Regions from separate parts of the Salinicoccus sp. ID82-1 genome, predicted to be linked through region 2. Evidence: predicted binding sites of a transcription regulator. Region 2 holds the regulator's gene; the other holds the start of a gene.
What was found. The regulator CtsR, encoded in region 2, represses protease genes until heat stress. The targets are predictions, from matches to a motif close to ATGGTCAATAAAGGTCAAACA.
Positions count from the first base shown of each region.

Region 1: clpB (ATP-dependent chaperone ClpB) is a predicted target of CtsR. The motif match lies at 4,348-4,368, and genes of this name have one in related genera.

Region 1 covers NZ_JAGFLY010000003.1:136,658-144,626, forward strand. The annotation lists gene ehuC (ectoine/hydroxyectoine ABC transporter permease subunit EhuC) at 1-356, opposite strand, end outside; gene ehuB (ectoine/hydroxyectoine ABC transporter substrate-binding protein EhuB) at 431-1,321, opposite strand; gene clpB (ATP-dependent chaperone ClpB) at 1,696-4,284, opposite strand; gene J4760_RS08490 (undecaprenyl-diphosphate phosphatase) at 4,470-5,294, shown strand; gene J4760_RS08495 (metal-sulfur cluster assembly factor) at 5,377-5,685, opposite strand; gene J4760_RS08500 (Cof-type HAD-IIB family hydrolase) at 5,795-6,625, shown strand; gene J4760_RS08505 (DegV family protein) at 6,627-7,469, shown strand; gene J4760_RS08510 (CoA-disulfide reductase) at 7,472-7,969, shown strand, end outside.
Region 2 covers NZ_JAGFLY010000002.1:60,220-68,188, forward strand. The annotation lists gene J4760_RS05840 (heavy metal translocating P-type ATPase) at 1-1,409, shown strand, start outside; gene J4760_RS05845 (Crp/Fnr family transcriptional regulator) at 1,536-2,249, shown strand; gene J4760_RS05850 (NupC/NupG family nucleoside CNT transporter) at 2,328-3,539, opposite strand; gene J4760_RS05855 (CtsR family transcriptional regulator) at 3,743-4,210, shown strand; gene J4760_RS05860 (UvrB/UvrC motif-containing protein) at 4,215-4,733, shown strand; gene J4760_RS05865 (protein arginine kinase) at 4,723-5,751, shown strand; gene J4760_RS05870 (ATP-dependent Clp protease ATP-binding subunit) at 5,753-7,969, shown strand, end outside.

The DNA of each region.
Region 1 (7,969 bases), on a different contig from region 2:
TCCGTCTGCCCTTTATCAATCGCGAGGATCGAACTTCTGACGACTTCCGACATGTAAGCGCCGTAGTTCAGGGCGATCGCAATGACACCGACCCAAAAGTTGCTGCCAAGATCGATATTGAACAGCATCGGTACTGCATAATAGAGCCAGAACAGCTGGACGATCAAGGAAGTCCCCCTGAATATTTCAACATACAGCGTGGTGAACCCACGCACCAGTGGATTTTTCACCAGCCTCATGAGGCCGGCGACAAAAGCCATGATAAAAGAAAACAGGGTGGATACTAGAAAGATGCTGATTGTCGTCCAGGCGCCCTGGGACAGATAGGTAAGTATGTTCACCCCAGTTTCGAACATTTTTTCCTCACTCCTTATCTTTCAATTGAAAAGGCCCAGTATTTCCATAGGAATGACTGGACCTTGAAATATTATTAACCTTCGCACAGTTGTTCAGTTGTCATTCCATCGACTGGAACTGCGTTGTTTTCTGCAGTAAAGCCCTGTGAGTTATCCAGAATTTCATCGATTGTGCCGTCTTCCTTCAAAGTCTGCAGTGCTTCATTGTAGGCCGTGCGCAGTTCTTCATCCTCAAGGTTGAAAGCGGCTGCACCATAGCTTGGAATGCCTTCGATGTCCGGCTGTTCGAAGTCTTCCACGACTTCCACATCTTCACTGCCGAGTGATTCATAGGCTGCCCTCAATGTTGCTTCTGTCGCAGCTGCGACGTCAGCATTGCCGGACTGTACAGCTGCAAGCTGCGCAGGGATATCACCGACCGACATGATCTGGTCTGATGCCACACCTTCCTGCTCGAGGAAGTCGAACTGTGTCGTTCCTTCCATCAATGCTACGGTCACATCCGGATTCTCTGCGATATCGGCATAGCTGTGGATGTCATGCGGGTTGCCTGCTTGGACAACAAGTCCTTCCCCATACTGCATTTCAGGTTCCGCAAACAAGGCATTTTCACAACGGTCCGGCAGAATCGCCATACCGGCAGTAATGACATCATACTGTCCTGCCTGTACGCCCGGGATCAGTTCTCCCCAGTCCGTCAGGTGGCCTTCCACATTATCGATGCCCATTTCTGCAAATACCGCTGTCGCAATGTCGATTGCAGCACCTTCAAGTTCTCCGCTGTCTGAATTCTGATAGGCGTAAGGTGGCTCATTTGCGAACCCGACGTTGATTGTGCCACTTTCCTGAAGTTCAGCCAATTTACTGGAACCTTCCCCCGAGTCCCCAGAGTCTGAACCGCCATTTCCGCAAGCGCCAAGTACAAGTACAAAAGCGAGCATAAGTAACCATGCATAATTCTTCAAAAAATCTCCCCCTAGTAAGTTTGTGATCTTCCCTACTCTATAACGTGTACCTTTTCAGTATACAAGAACGAGTTACTATGTCAAATTAAGGATTAAATGGGGAATAAAGGTGTTGTAGGGGTGCAGAGGATTCGTGGTGTAAAAAAGGACTTACAACAATATTAATACAAATTGACTGATAATTCAAACTAACTTGGAAACTTATTTCCTATCAACATAAAAAAGCCGTACCCACTTGCTGTGGGCATGGCTATCGATGGTGAGTTGGCGCCATCACCTCCCCATCCCAAAAAAAGACTGCAGACATGTCATTCTACAATGACTTTGTCTACAGTCTGAAGTCACACCCACTTCTTATGGGTACGGCTTCCATGCTACATATCAAATTGAAGTGCGCCATCACGGTAGTCTATTTTCACATCGATGCCTTCCGTCATATCCGCTTCAATGAGCTTTCTTGCAAGCGGCGTTTCGATATGACGCTGTATGAAGCGTCTCAACGGTCTGGCCCCGAACTGCGGCTCATAGGCTTCATCGGAGATCCAGTCCTTGACTGCATCGGTCACCTGGACGGTCATATGCTGGTCTGTCAGACGTCTATTGAGGTCGTTGATCAGCTTGTCCGTAATCAGTTTCATGTTCTCTTTGGAGAGTGGACTGAAGATGACGATGTCATCCATGCGGTTGATGATCTCCGGTTTGAAGTACTGATGGATCTCCTTCATCACGTAGTCCTTCGTGGTATCGGAGATTTCCCCGTCCTGTCTGACGTTATCAAGCAGATGGCCGGAGCCGATGTTCGACGTCATGATGATGATCGTATTTCTGAAGTCGACAGATCTGCCTTTCGAGTCGGTCAGACGGCCTTCATCAAGCAGCTGGAGCAGTATGTTGAAGACATCGGAATGTGCCTTCTCCACTTCGTCCAGCAGGATGACGGAATACGGCTGGCGGCGGATGGCTTCTGTCAGCTGACCGCCCTCCTCATGACCGACGTAGCCCGGAGGTGCACCGATCAGTCTCGATACCGCATGCTTTTCCATATACTCACTCATGTCGATACGGATCATATGCTTCTCGGAATCGAACATTGTTGCAGCAAGCGTCTTCGCAAGCTCGGTCTTGCCGACACCCGTCGGTCCGAGGAACAGGAAGCTGCCGATCGGGCGGTTCGGATCCTTGATGCCTGCGCGGGCACGGATGACGGCATCTGCGACGAGGTCCACCGCTTCATCCTGGCCGACCACGCGTTCATGCATGATGTCAGAGAGCTTCAGCAGCTTGTCCTTTTCCGTCTCGACGAGCTTCGATACTGGGATGCCGGTCCACTGGCTGACGATATAGCCGATTTCCTCCTCGGTCACCACTTCACGGATGATGCGGTTTTCACCAGCGCTCTCCTCCTGCAGCTTTTCTTCCAGTTCGCGCAGTTCACGTTCGAGCTGCGGCAGCCTGCCGTGACGGAGTTCTGCTGCCCGTTCAAGCTCGTAGTTGTTTTCTGCCTCATCGAGTTCCTGGCGCGTGCGGTCCACTTCTTCACGCTTGTCGTTGACCTTCTGGATCTGCCCTTTTTCCTTTTCCACACGCTGCGTGAGTGCCTGCTGCGCTTCACGGGCTTCCGACAGTTCCTTCTGCAGTTCAGCCAGGCGCGTTTTTGAAACCGAGTCATCTTCCGACTTCAAAGCCTGCTCCTCGATCTCGAGCTGCATGACACGACGGTTGATCTGGTCGAGCTCCGTCGGATTGGAGCCCATCTCCGTGCGGATGGTTGCACTTGCCTGGTCCATCAGGTCGATGGCCTTATCCGGCAGGAAACGGTCCGTAATATAGCGGTCGGAAAGTTCTGCGGCCGCAACGAGCGCACGGTCCGTGATTCTGACACCATGGTGGACTTCATAGCGTTCCTTCAGTCCACGCAGGATGGAGATGGTATCCTCAACATCGGGTTCCGGAATCTGTACTTTCTGGAAGCGGCGTTCCAGTGCAGAATCCTTTTCGATATATTCACGGTACTCGTTCAGTGTCGTTGCACCGATGCAGTGGAGTTCGCCGCGTGCAAGCATCGGCTTCAGCATATTGCCGGCATCCATGGCACCTTCCGTCTTGCCCGCACCGACAAGCATATGGATTTCATCGATGAAGAGTATGATGCGGCCGTCGGATTCCTTCACTTCCTTCAGCACCGCCTTCAGACGCTCTTCAAATTCCCCGCGGAATTTCGCACCGGCGACAAGCGCCGACAGATCGAGTTCGAAAATGGTCTTATCAAGCAGGCTGTCCGGCACGTCCTTGCGGACGATACGCTGTGCCAGCCCTTCGACGATGGCGGTCTTGCCGACACCCGGCTCACCGATCAGTACCGGGTTGTTCTTTCTTTTACGGCTCAGTATGCGGATCGAGTTGCGGATCTCCTCGTCCCTGCCGATTACAGGGTCGACGTTGCCGCTGCGCACCTCCTCGACCAGATCGCGTCCATATTTCTCAAGTACTTCATACTGTACTTCCGGATTTTGTGTAGTCACACGATTCCCTCCTCTGACTTTGCTGATTATTTCCCTGATCACTTCACGCTTATTGCCGACGGCCGCTTTCATGATCGGCTCCACTTCGATGCCCGCAAGCAGCATATGCTCGACGGAAACATATTCGTCCTTCATATCCGCCATGATCTTCTCCGCCCGGTTCACAATCTGGGTGAAGCCGTTCGACATATACTGCCCGTACTGGACATTATCGCCTTTGACAACATTATACTTGGACAGCTTTTCATCATATTCACCGAGCAGCTGATCGACATCGATGCTGGCGCGTTCAAGCACATCCCGTGCCATGCTGTCATCCACCGTCAGCAGTGCCTTCATGACCGCTTCCGATTCAATCGACTGGAGTTTCATATCCACCGCCATCGACTGTGCCCGTTCAATGACGGACTGGACGGTGTAGGTCATTTTATTTATATCCATACATATCACCTCTTTGCAGAAATAGAACGCAGCTGTTTTCACTCAGAATGCATCTTCAAAATTTATTTGACCATATTTGACCTTTAATTATATTATACACTTCCATCATTATTTTTCAAGTAATCGATAGCTTTTAGCAGGCTTTTATCTTATATTATAGTCTGAAGTATCTAGGAGGTAGGAGAATGGATATCATTGAAATTATACGCTACATATTTTTAGGGCTGCTGCAAGGCTTCACAGAACCCATACCGGTTTCATCAAGCGGCCACCTGGTCATCGCCCGGGAGCTGCTCGGCATCGAGGCCAGAGGTCTGTCTTTTGAAATCCTGCTGAATACCGCGTCGCTGATTGCGGTCCTCTACATCTATCGTAAAGATATTACCGCAATCATCGTCAATCTGAGCCGCTACATATTCAAAGGCGCCCGGGATGCAGAAGCCATCGAAGACTTCCGCTACACGATCTACCTGGTCATCGCGACGATTCCGGTCGGTGTACTCGGCATTCTGCTCGAGGATATCATCGGTGATAACGTCTCCATGATGACAGTCGGTCTGATGCTGCTCGTCACTGGTGTGGCACTATGGTTCATCAAAAATAAACGCGGCGAGAGACGCGACGGGGACCTGAACATCAAGGATGCCATCATCGTCGGCTTATCCCAGTGCGTTGCGCTGATGCCCGGCATCAGCCGGAGTGGCGCGACACTTGTCGGTGCCATGGGTGTCGGAATGAACCAGAAGAACGCACTCCGATTCGTCTTCCTGCTCTATATTCCGGTATCACTCGGCACAGCACTGCTCTCCATTGGAGATCTGGTCAATGATCCCGAGATCATGACACTCGCACTCCCTTATGCACTGGCATTCATCGCGACCATCATCGCCACCTACTTCGGACTCAAGTGGCTGCAGGGTGTAATGGAACGCGGCAACCTGATCATATTCACCTACTACTGCTTTGCGCTGGGAACATTCTCGATTCTGTATTCCCTCTTCTTCAAATAGAAATCCTCCCGGATCGGGAGGATTTTTTCATTGGCAGTGAAAAAAAGCCCTCCTGTACAGGAGGGCTCAACTATATGATCGATCAGCTTACACCGAGTGCGATTTTAGCGTAACGGCTCATTTTATCTTTATCCCATGGTGGATTCCAGACGATATTGACTTCTGTTTCTTCAACTTCCGGCAGTTCGGAAAGTGCTGTTTTCACCTGGTCCACAATCTGTGGTCCCATCGGGCAGCCCATGGATGTCAGTGTCATTTCAACACCTGCTCTGCCGTCTTCGTCAAGATGCACACCATAGACGAGACCGAGATTGACGATATCGATGCCAAGTTCAGGGTCGATGACGTTCTCAAGTGCTCCCATCATGCTTTCTTCCATTGCTTTATCCATTTATCTCACTCCTTCCAGAGTATATACTATTAATATATCAAAAAAATTACACTATATAAACATAAATGATATGATAGTTTTATGAATATTGACAAGGAGATTTAACGTAATGGAAAAACACCTCATATGCCTGGATCTGGATGGCACGCTGCTGACAGATGAAAAAACCATCAGCCCATTCACCAAAAAAGTATTATTTGAACTTAAAACCCGCGGTCATGAACTGATGATCTCAACCGGCCGCCCCTATAGAGCGACTGAGCCCTACTACCGTGAGCTCGGCATGAACACGCCGATCGTCAATTTCAACGGGGCCTTTGTCCACCATCCGCAGGATCTCTATTTCAAAACAGTACATGAAGAACTGGATCTTGAAGTGGCCAGGGAAATCGTCAAACGTGTACCGGACCTGAACATACAGAACGTCATTGCCGAAGTGAAGGATAATGTCTACATCCACTACCATGATGAAGTGCTGTTCGAAGCCTTCGGCATGGGCAGTCCCCAGATCAAGATCGGGGATCTGACGCAGAATATAGAATCTGGACCGACATCCATTCTCATACAGGCGGAGGAGCCGGAAGTCCCGGCCATCCGCCAGGCATTGGATGATCTTTTTGCCGAAACGATCGAGCACCGCCGCTGGGGGGCACCCTACCCGGTCATCGAAATCGTCAAGAAGGGCATCAACAAGGCAGTCGGCGTCGACTACTGCCGGGGCTACCTCGGCATCGACAAAAAGCATACGATCGCTTTTGGTGATGAGGACAATGATACGGAAATGCTCCGCTATGTCGCGCATGGTGTGGCGATGGGCAATGCCATCGATGAAATCAGGACGGTGGCGGACTACATGACGGATACCAACAACAATGATGGTATCGGCCAATTCCTGAACGACTTTTTCAAATTGAAACTACAAAAAGAAGGGAGCAGATGACATGCAATTGATTGTAGACAGCTGTTCGGATATTTCCATAGATGAATTGGATAGAATGGGTATTGAAATGATCCCCTTGAAAATCACGATCGACGAGGAGGACTACCTGGATCAGTATGAAATCTCAAACACTGAGGTGCTCGATGCCATCTCGGAAGGCAAGCGCCCTTTGACGAGCCAGGCGAACCCTGAAGACTTCACGAAAGTCTTCCGGAAATATGTGGAGCGGAATGTACCCGTATTATACATGGCGTTCTCGAGCGAACTTTCAGGGACTTACCAGAGCGCGGTCATTGCACGCGATACGATTCTTGAAGATCATCCAAAAGCGGACATCACCCTCATCGATACGAAAGCGGCAAGCTATGGACTCGGCATGATCGTGGAGCGTGCGCACGGTTATGTGGAGGAAGGACTCGGCAAGGACGAAATTGTTGCGAAAGTGGAAAAGGATGTCAAAGCCATCCGCCACTTCTTCACGGTCCATGACCTCGACTATCTGGCCAAAGGCGGCCGTCTGTCGAAAGGCCAGGCATTCCTCGGCGGACTGCTCAACATCAAACCCCTGCTTCATGTTGAAGAGGGCAAGCTGGTTCCCCTTGAAAAGCACCGTGGCATCAAAAAGGTCCATGGCAGCATGGTCCAGCATCTGATTGCAGACAATGTCACACACGACGTGCATATCACGCATGCCAATGCCGAAAGCCAGGCGGAACAGCTGAAGCAGAAGATACTTGATGAGACGAATGTCACGGAAGTCAAGATCAGCACGATCGGACCGACGATCAGCAGCCATACCGGCAATGGCACAGTAGCGATGTTCTATTTCAACGAAGGAGTGTAACGATGCCTAAAGTGATCATTGTAGGCGGTGTTGCAGGCGGTGCGACGACTGCCGCCCAATTGCGGAGAATCGATCCGGATATCGATATCACCATATACGAAATGGGACGCGATATCAGCTACGGCAACTGCGGCCTCCCCTACCACATCGGCGGCGAGGTGGCAGAACGCGATCAGCTCATTGCAGCCACACCGGAAAGCTTCCTTGAGCGGGACATCATCGTCAACACCCATCACGAAGTGATGGGTGTTGATGCCGGGAGGAATACAGTCCAGGTCAAGGATATATTGAACGACCGGACATTCGATGCTGAATACGACCATCTCATCCTGTCACCGGGCAGCGCGCCACGGATCATTCCCGCGCTGTTCGATGTGCCCCAGGCGTTTGTGCTGCATTCCCTTGAGCACCTGGATGAGATCAAGGCTCATATCGAGAATGAAGGCATTGAACGTGCAGTCGTTGTCGGGGGTGGCTACATCGGTCTCGAAATGGCCGAA
Region 2 (7,969 bases):
CGCTGAACGAAGCGGCCATCACAGGCGAATCTGTGCCGGTGTCCAAAAAACCTGGGGATATCGTATTCAGCAGTACGATTGTGGAAACCGGCTATATGGAAATGATCGCTGAAAAAGTCGGGGATGATACAACATTCGCAAAAATTATTGAACTTGTGGAAGAAGCACAGGAATCAAAAACGAAAACAGAAAAATTCCTGGACAGATTCGCTGATATCTATACACCTGCAGTAATTGTGCTGTCCATTCTGGTGTATATTCTGACAAGAGACCTGCATCTCGCAATCACTTTCCTTGTTATCGCTTGTCCAGGTGCGCTGATCATCGGTGCACCGGTTTCCAGTGTGGCGGGTATAGGCAATGGTGCGAAGAATGGGGTGCTGATCAAAGGCGGCGAAGTGATGGACCGCTTCTCGAAAGTCGATACGCTCGTATTTGACAAGACGGGTACATTGACCAGAGGACAACCGGCAGTGACAGACATCAAAGTATTTCATGCCTATAATGAGCAGGAACTGCTTCAATGGGTGGCGCAGGCGGAGATGGTGTCTGAACACCCTCTTGGACAGACGATTGTCAAAGAAGCGCAAGATCTGGGGATGGCTCTCGACCAGGAACCTGAACATGTTGAGGTCATCAAAGGCAACGGACTGACAGCTGCCATGGAAAGGCGTGTTCTGACAATCGGCAACCGCAACCTGATGGCAGCGAAAAATATCGTCATCCCAGCGGAAGTAGAAGCTTATGCGGTAGAACGAGAAAAGGCCGGGAATACCGCAATCTTTGCAGCCGTGGGCAAGGAGGTGGCGGGCATCTTCTCGATTGCCGATGAGATTCGTGAAGATGCGGTGGCAGCACTTGCTCAGATGAGAAAAAGTGGCATCCAAAGAATCATCATGCTGACTGGTGACAACCAGCATACAGCTGAACGGGTCGCCACAAGCCTCGGATTAGATGAATTCCATGCCGAACTGCTGCCGGAAGACAAAGTGTCTTTCGTAAAACAATTGAAAGAACAAGGGCATGTAGTGGCCATGGCAGGGGATGGTGTCAATGACGCACCAGCAATCGCTGCAGCGGATATCGGTCTCGCGATGGGTGAAGGCGGTACAGACATCTCGATGGAAACTGCAGATATCGTCCTGATGGCCGATAGGCTGATGCAGTTTTCCCACGCCTATTCATTATCAAAAGCAACACTCCGTAATATGAAACAGAATACCTCCTTTGCCGTCGGCATCGTCGCCATTCTGCTGACCGGTGTGCTTATGGGTTCGGTCCATCTGGCGTCCGGCATGTTCATCCACGAAGCGAGCGTCCTCATTGTCATCTTGAATGCTATGCGGCTGATGGGTTTCAATCGACCATCCAAAAAATCAAGAGAGTCTATGAAATTGCTGCATACATGATCTTGGAGAGAGGAAGGATCGAGACATCCATCTTTTCACATCAAGTCTTCGAGTGGGTTAATGGTATTTAGGACTGGCAATTGAGTAGAATAGTAGATATAGAACAACGCATAGAGGGGGATAAGCATGGAGCATCGGGAATTGTGCAGTCATACAGTGGAAAACAACAGAAAAGCCGCTCACTCATGTGTTTCCATCGTTCCGATCTTCAACCATCTTCAAGAGGAAGAAATGAAGAAAGTCGTGAAAGCAACCCGTCCGATATCTTTAAAAAGGGGCGAGTCCTTATACCAGGCTGGAGATGTCTCGGATTCCTTATATATTATTCACCAAGGGAAGATTAAAATCTACCGTCTCTCTGAGAATGGAAAAGAGCAGCTGATCAGAATTTTGCAGCCAGGCGATTTTACAGGTGAACTTGCCCTTTTTACGGAATCGATACATGAAGTTTATGCAGAAGCCATGGAAAAGACGGAGATCTGCAGCATACACCGTACGGATCTGCACTTACTCCTAAGGAAATTTCCGGACATTTCATTGAAAATACTGAGTGAGTTCTCAAATCGGCTTGAACGGACAGAACTTCAAATGACAAGTTTTGTCACAGAAGATATAGAGACACGTATTGCTTCCTATCTGGCTCAACAAGTGGAGGAAAATGAATCTACAGATTTCAAGCTATCCATGTCACGGAAGGATCTTGCCTCGTTCCTTGGAACCACACCTGAAACGATCAGCCGGAAACTTGCCAAGTTCGAAGATGCGGGATGGATTGAACAAGAAGATCACCGTGTGATCCGTATTTTGAATCAGGAGGCTCTATTGACTGCCGATGATTAATAGGACGGATGGAAATTATAATCCGTAAATAAAAAAGACAGACCCGCGGGCCTGTCTTTTATTCTTACTCTGTAATTGTTATGCGAAGAAACCGACAACCGCTGCTGTCAGAACGCTGACAAGGGAAGCACCGTAGACAAGCTTCAGACCGAAGCGCGCAACTTTATCGCCGCTTTCATTATGCAGACCTTTGACGGAGCCCGCAATGATACCGATACTTGAGAAGTTCGCAAATGATACCAGGAATACGGAAACCATCGCCTGGGACTTGCGGCTGAACTCTTCTGCAATGGCAGTGTAGTCGAGCATCGCAACGAATTCATTCGTAATCAGCTTGGTTGCCATCAGGGCACCCGCCTGCTGGGCTTCAGACCACGGAATACCAATGAGGAATGCGATTGGCATGAAGATGTAGCCGAGAACGTCCTGGAAGGTGATGCTCATGCCAGGGATGAGCAGGAATGCTTCATTCAGAATGGCAATGAGCGCAATGTAACCGATCAGCATTGCTGCAACAGTCAGTGCAACACGCGCACCATCCATGATGTAGTCACCCAGAACCTGGAAGAATGACTTCCCTGCGTCTGGATTATCATCCACGTCTGCAGCGTCTTCAGTCTCCGTCACATCATATGGATTGATGATATGTACAATGACATATGTACCGAACAGGTTGAGTACAATTGCTGTAACCACGTACTGTGGTTCAAGCATCGTCATATATGCGCCGACGATGGACAGTGAAACCGAACTCATCGCCTGTGCAGACAATGTATAGAGACGGTGCTTAGGCAGATGCGGCAGCTGGTTCTTGAGTGAAATGAATACTTCGGACTGGCCAAGAATCATGGAAGCGGCACCGTTATAGGATTCAAGATATCCCATGCCTGTGATCTTGGTCAACAGGAAGCCAAGTCCGCGGATGATGAATGGCAAAATCTTTGTGAACTGCAGGATGCCGATCAGAGCGGAAATAACGATGATCGGCAGCAATACGTTAAAGAAGAATACGTCGGCTGCAGAACCGTCGCCAAGTGTTGTCAGGTCACCCATGACGAATGCGACACCTTCAGCTGCAAATCCGAGCAATGCGTTGAAGCCGGTTGCAAGTGCGCCAATCAGTGCTTCACCGGCACCAGTGGAAAGTAGAAGGAAGGCAAGTAGCAACTGGATGGCGAGCAGGATCAGTATGTTCTTCCATTTGCTGAAAGCACGCTTGCGGTCACTGCTGACGATCCACGCCAGGAAGAATGTAAACGCAATCCCGACGATACCCATAAGAATATTCAAATCTGTCACCTCATAATTGATAATTTTTGTACATTATATAATAGACTGTTTCCTTCTGTATATGTAAGATTGATGGAACATCCTGATTAATTATAATGCAAACGGTTACAGAAATAAAGAGCGAATTTGCAAAACATTCCATTTGCCATATTCAATCATAGGATATATAATTATAGTCAAAGAAGGTCAAAAGGGGTGATGAAATGCGCAATATGTCGGATATAATCGAGCAGTACTTGAAACAGCTCATCGAGCAGTCCGGCGGTGAAGTCGTCGAAATCAAGCGTGCGCATATCGCTGAGAAGTTCGACTGTGTCCCCTCACAGCTGAACTATGTAATAAAGACCCGTTTTACTAATGAGCATGGCTACACCGTCGAAAGCAAAAGAGGTGGCGGCGGATACATCCGGATTACGAAAGTCGAAACACATTCCAAATCCGATTATCTGGCACGCCTGAAGCAGCTGATCGGGGACGGCATCTCGCAGCAGAATGCCAATCGCATCGTCCAGTCCCTGATGGAGAACGAAGTGGTGACACGAAAAGAAGCAAAGATCATAGATGCGGTACTGGAAAGGGAGAGCCTCATGCTCGACCTGCCATATCGTGACCGCCTCAGGGCAAATATTCTGACGAGGGTGATCGACGTCATTCTCTACAGTGAGGAGTGAGCGGATGAAGTGCGAATCCTGCAACGAAAGGGAAGCGACGATCCACATATCAAAGGGCAACGGTCTCGAAAAGACGGAAAAGTTCCTTTGTGAGCAGTGCGCCAATGCTTCATTTGAAAATGATTTCAGCTATCCGGATGATACATTCAACATTCAGAAGCTGCTGCAGTCACTGTCCCAGCATCCATCATTGCACCAGGCAAAGCAGCAGCCGAAACAGTGCGAAACATGCGGTTCGACGATCAACACCATCGTCCATATGGGCAAGTTCGGCTGTCCGGACTGCTATGATGCATTCGAAGTACAGGTGCCTGACATCATCAGCCGTGTACAGGCCCACCAGTCGGAACATATCGGCAAAGTACCGATGAAGTCACGGGCGCATCTGCAGACCAAGCGAAAAATAGAAGAGCTGAAGGAAAGATTGGCACAGCTGGTCGAAACTCAGGAATTCGAGGAAGCGGTCATTGTAAGGGATGAAATCAGAGCACTGGAACAGGCAGGTGACAGCAATGGAATATAACCATATCAGCCCATGGATGCAGAATGTAAAAGAGCTGCCTGTCGAGATGTCGACACGGGTCAGGCTGGCCAGAAATATCAGCAATCTGCCTTTTCCCCATATGATGAATGACGAAGCCCATCTTGCACCTGTATTGGATAGATTGGATGGTACACTGACAGGGTACAGACGTATACAGATGGACGCACTTCAGTTTGAGGACAAGGCACTGCTTGTTGAAAAGCATCTGATCAGTCCACTGTTCACAAAGCGGGGACTGCTCAGCTACATCAATGAAGAAGAATCGGTTTCCATCATGATCAATGAGGAAGACCACTTGCGCATTCAGACAATGGGTGTCGGCATGCCCCTGATGTCGCTCTACAGTAAAGCGAATGAAATTGATGATAGAATAGAAGCTGAAGTGAGCTATGCATTCGACGACCAGTATGGTTATCTGACAGCATGTCCGACCAATATCGGTACCGGTCTCAGGGCTTCGGTCATGCTGCATCTGCCGGCCATGACGTTCGGCAGCAGAATTCAGACGCTGGCGGCGAATCTGAGCCGCTTCGGTTTTACATTGAGAGGTATATACGGGGAAGGATCCATTCCGCTCGGCCACATCTACCAGCTTTCCAACCAGCTGACCCTTGGCCAGACGGAAGAAGAAATCATCAGCAACCTAGATGAATTGAAGGAACGGATTGTGGAAGAGGAGATCGAGATGCGCTCACAGTTCAAAAGTGAACATCTGATTGAAGTGAAGGATTCGGTCTACCGTTCATACGGTCTCCTGAAGCACGCCTATAAGCTGCCGCTCAAGGAAGCGGCCAAATGCCTGAGTGATATCAAACTCGGAATCGACCTCGAGCTGATGGAACATGAAGATTTTCAATTCCAGAAATGGATTCAATTGATTCAGCCTGCATTCATCAAAATGCGCCTGAATGAGCAGAATAGAGAAATAGCATCACTGGAGCGCGCTGTGGAAGAAGAGCGTGCGACGCTGATGAGACAATTACTAGGAGGGGAATAATATGCTATTTGGCAGATTAACTGAAAGAGCGCAGAAAGTGCTCGCTTATGCACAGGAAGAAGCAATCAACCTCAAACACTCCAATATCGGCACAGAGCACCTGCTGCTCGGCCTGGTCAAAGAAAATGAAGGCATTGCAGCCAAAGTACTCGCATCCTTCAATATCACTGAAGAGAAAGTGAAAGAAGAAGTGTTCAACCTGATCAACGAAGGTACCGAACCGTCCTCTTCCATCCACTATACACCGAGAGCGAAGAAAGTCATCGAGCTTTCCATGGATGAAGCCCGCAAGCTGCACCATAATTTCGTGGGCACTGAACACCTGCTGCTCGGTCTGATCAGAGAGAGTGAAGGCGTGGCAGCACGTGTACTGTCGAATCTTGACCTGAACATCACCAAAGCCCGTGCTGCAGTCATCAAGATGCTCGGCAATCCCGAATCGTTCCAGCAGAAGGACAGCATGAAAAAGGACCACAATACACCGACACTCGATTCACTTGCACGTGATCTGACCCAGATTGCCCGTGATGAGATGCTCGACCCGGTCATCGGACGCTCCAAGGAGATTACACGTGTCATCGAAGTACTCAGCAGAAGAACGAAGAACAACCCGGTACTGATCGGTGAACCGGGTGTTGGTAAAACAGCCATCGCTGAAGGACTTGCACAGGCAATCATCAAAAATGAAGTGCCGGAAACACTGAAGGACAAACGCGTCATGTCACTCGACATGGGTACGGTTGTCGCCGGTACAAAGTACCGCGGTGAGTTCGAAGAGCGCATGAAGAAGGTCATGGAGGAAATCCATAAGGCGGGCAACGTCGTCCTCTTCATCGATGAGCTCCATACACTGATCGGTGCAGGCGGCGCAGAAGGTGCGATCGATGCATCCAACATTCTGAAGCCGGCACTGGCACGTGGTGAACTGCAATGCATCGGTGCGACAACGCTTGATGAGTACCGCAAGCACATCGAAAAAGACGCCGCACTGGAACGCCGTTTCCAGCCGGTACAGGTGGATGAGCCGAGTGTGGAAGATGCCATTCTTATTCTCAGAGGTCTTCGCGACCGTTATGAGGCGCATCACAGAATCACAATCACGGATGAGGCGCTGGAAGCAGCTGCAGTCATGAGTGACCGCTACGTCCAGGACAGGTTCCTGCCGGACAAGGCAATCGACCTGATCGATGAAGCGTCCTCCAAAGTAAGGCTGAGAAGCTACACGTCCCCACCGGATCTTAAAGACCTGGAAAGCAAACTGGAAGCAATCAAGAAAGAAAAGGATTCTGCTGTACAGAGCCAGGAGTTCGAAGCAGCGGCAAACTACAGGGATCAGCAGACGAAACTCGAAGAGGAACTGAAAAGACGTGAGGATGACTGGAAGAAGGAACAGGGCCAGGCGTCACAGTCCGTCAAGAAAAGTGATATTGAAATCGTCATCAGCGGCATCACCGGCATCCCGCTCGCAAAAATTGCCGAGGATGAATCCGATAGACTGATGAATCTCGAATCCATTCTGCACAACCGTGTCATCGGACAGGAGGATGCAGTAACATCCATCGCCAAGGCGGTCAGAAGGGCACGTGCCGGACTGAAGAATCCGAAGCGTCCGATCGGCAGCTTCATCTTCCTCGGACCGACAGGTGTCGGTAAGACCGAGCTCGGCCGCGCACTCAGCGAAGCGATGTTCGGTGAAGAGGATGCGATGATTCGCGTGGACATGAGTGAGTACATGGAGAAGCATTCCGTCTCCCGTCTCGTCGGTTCACCTCCTGGGTATGTAGGATATGAAGATGGCGGACAGCTGACTGAAAAAGTGAGAAGAAAGCCTTATTCACTCGTCCTATTCGATGAAATAGAAAAAGCGCACCCGGATGTCTTCAACATGCTGCTCCAAGTATTGGATGACGGTCGTCTGACAGATTCCAATGGACGTACAGTCGATTTCCGCAACACCATCATCGTCATGACATCAAACGTCGGTGCGCAGGAGCTCAAGGACAATAAGTTCGCCGGCTTCGGTACAACAGACCAGGCACGTGACTATGATACAATCCGCAACACGATGATGAAGGAATTGAAAAATACTTTCCGTCCGGAATTCATCAACCGTGTGGATGATATCATCGTATTCCACAGTCTGGAGAAAGAGCATCTCAAAGAAATCGTCAAGCTGATGATCGATCAGCTCACGAAACGCCTCGACAGCCAGGATATC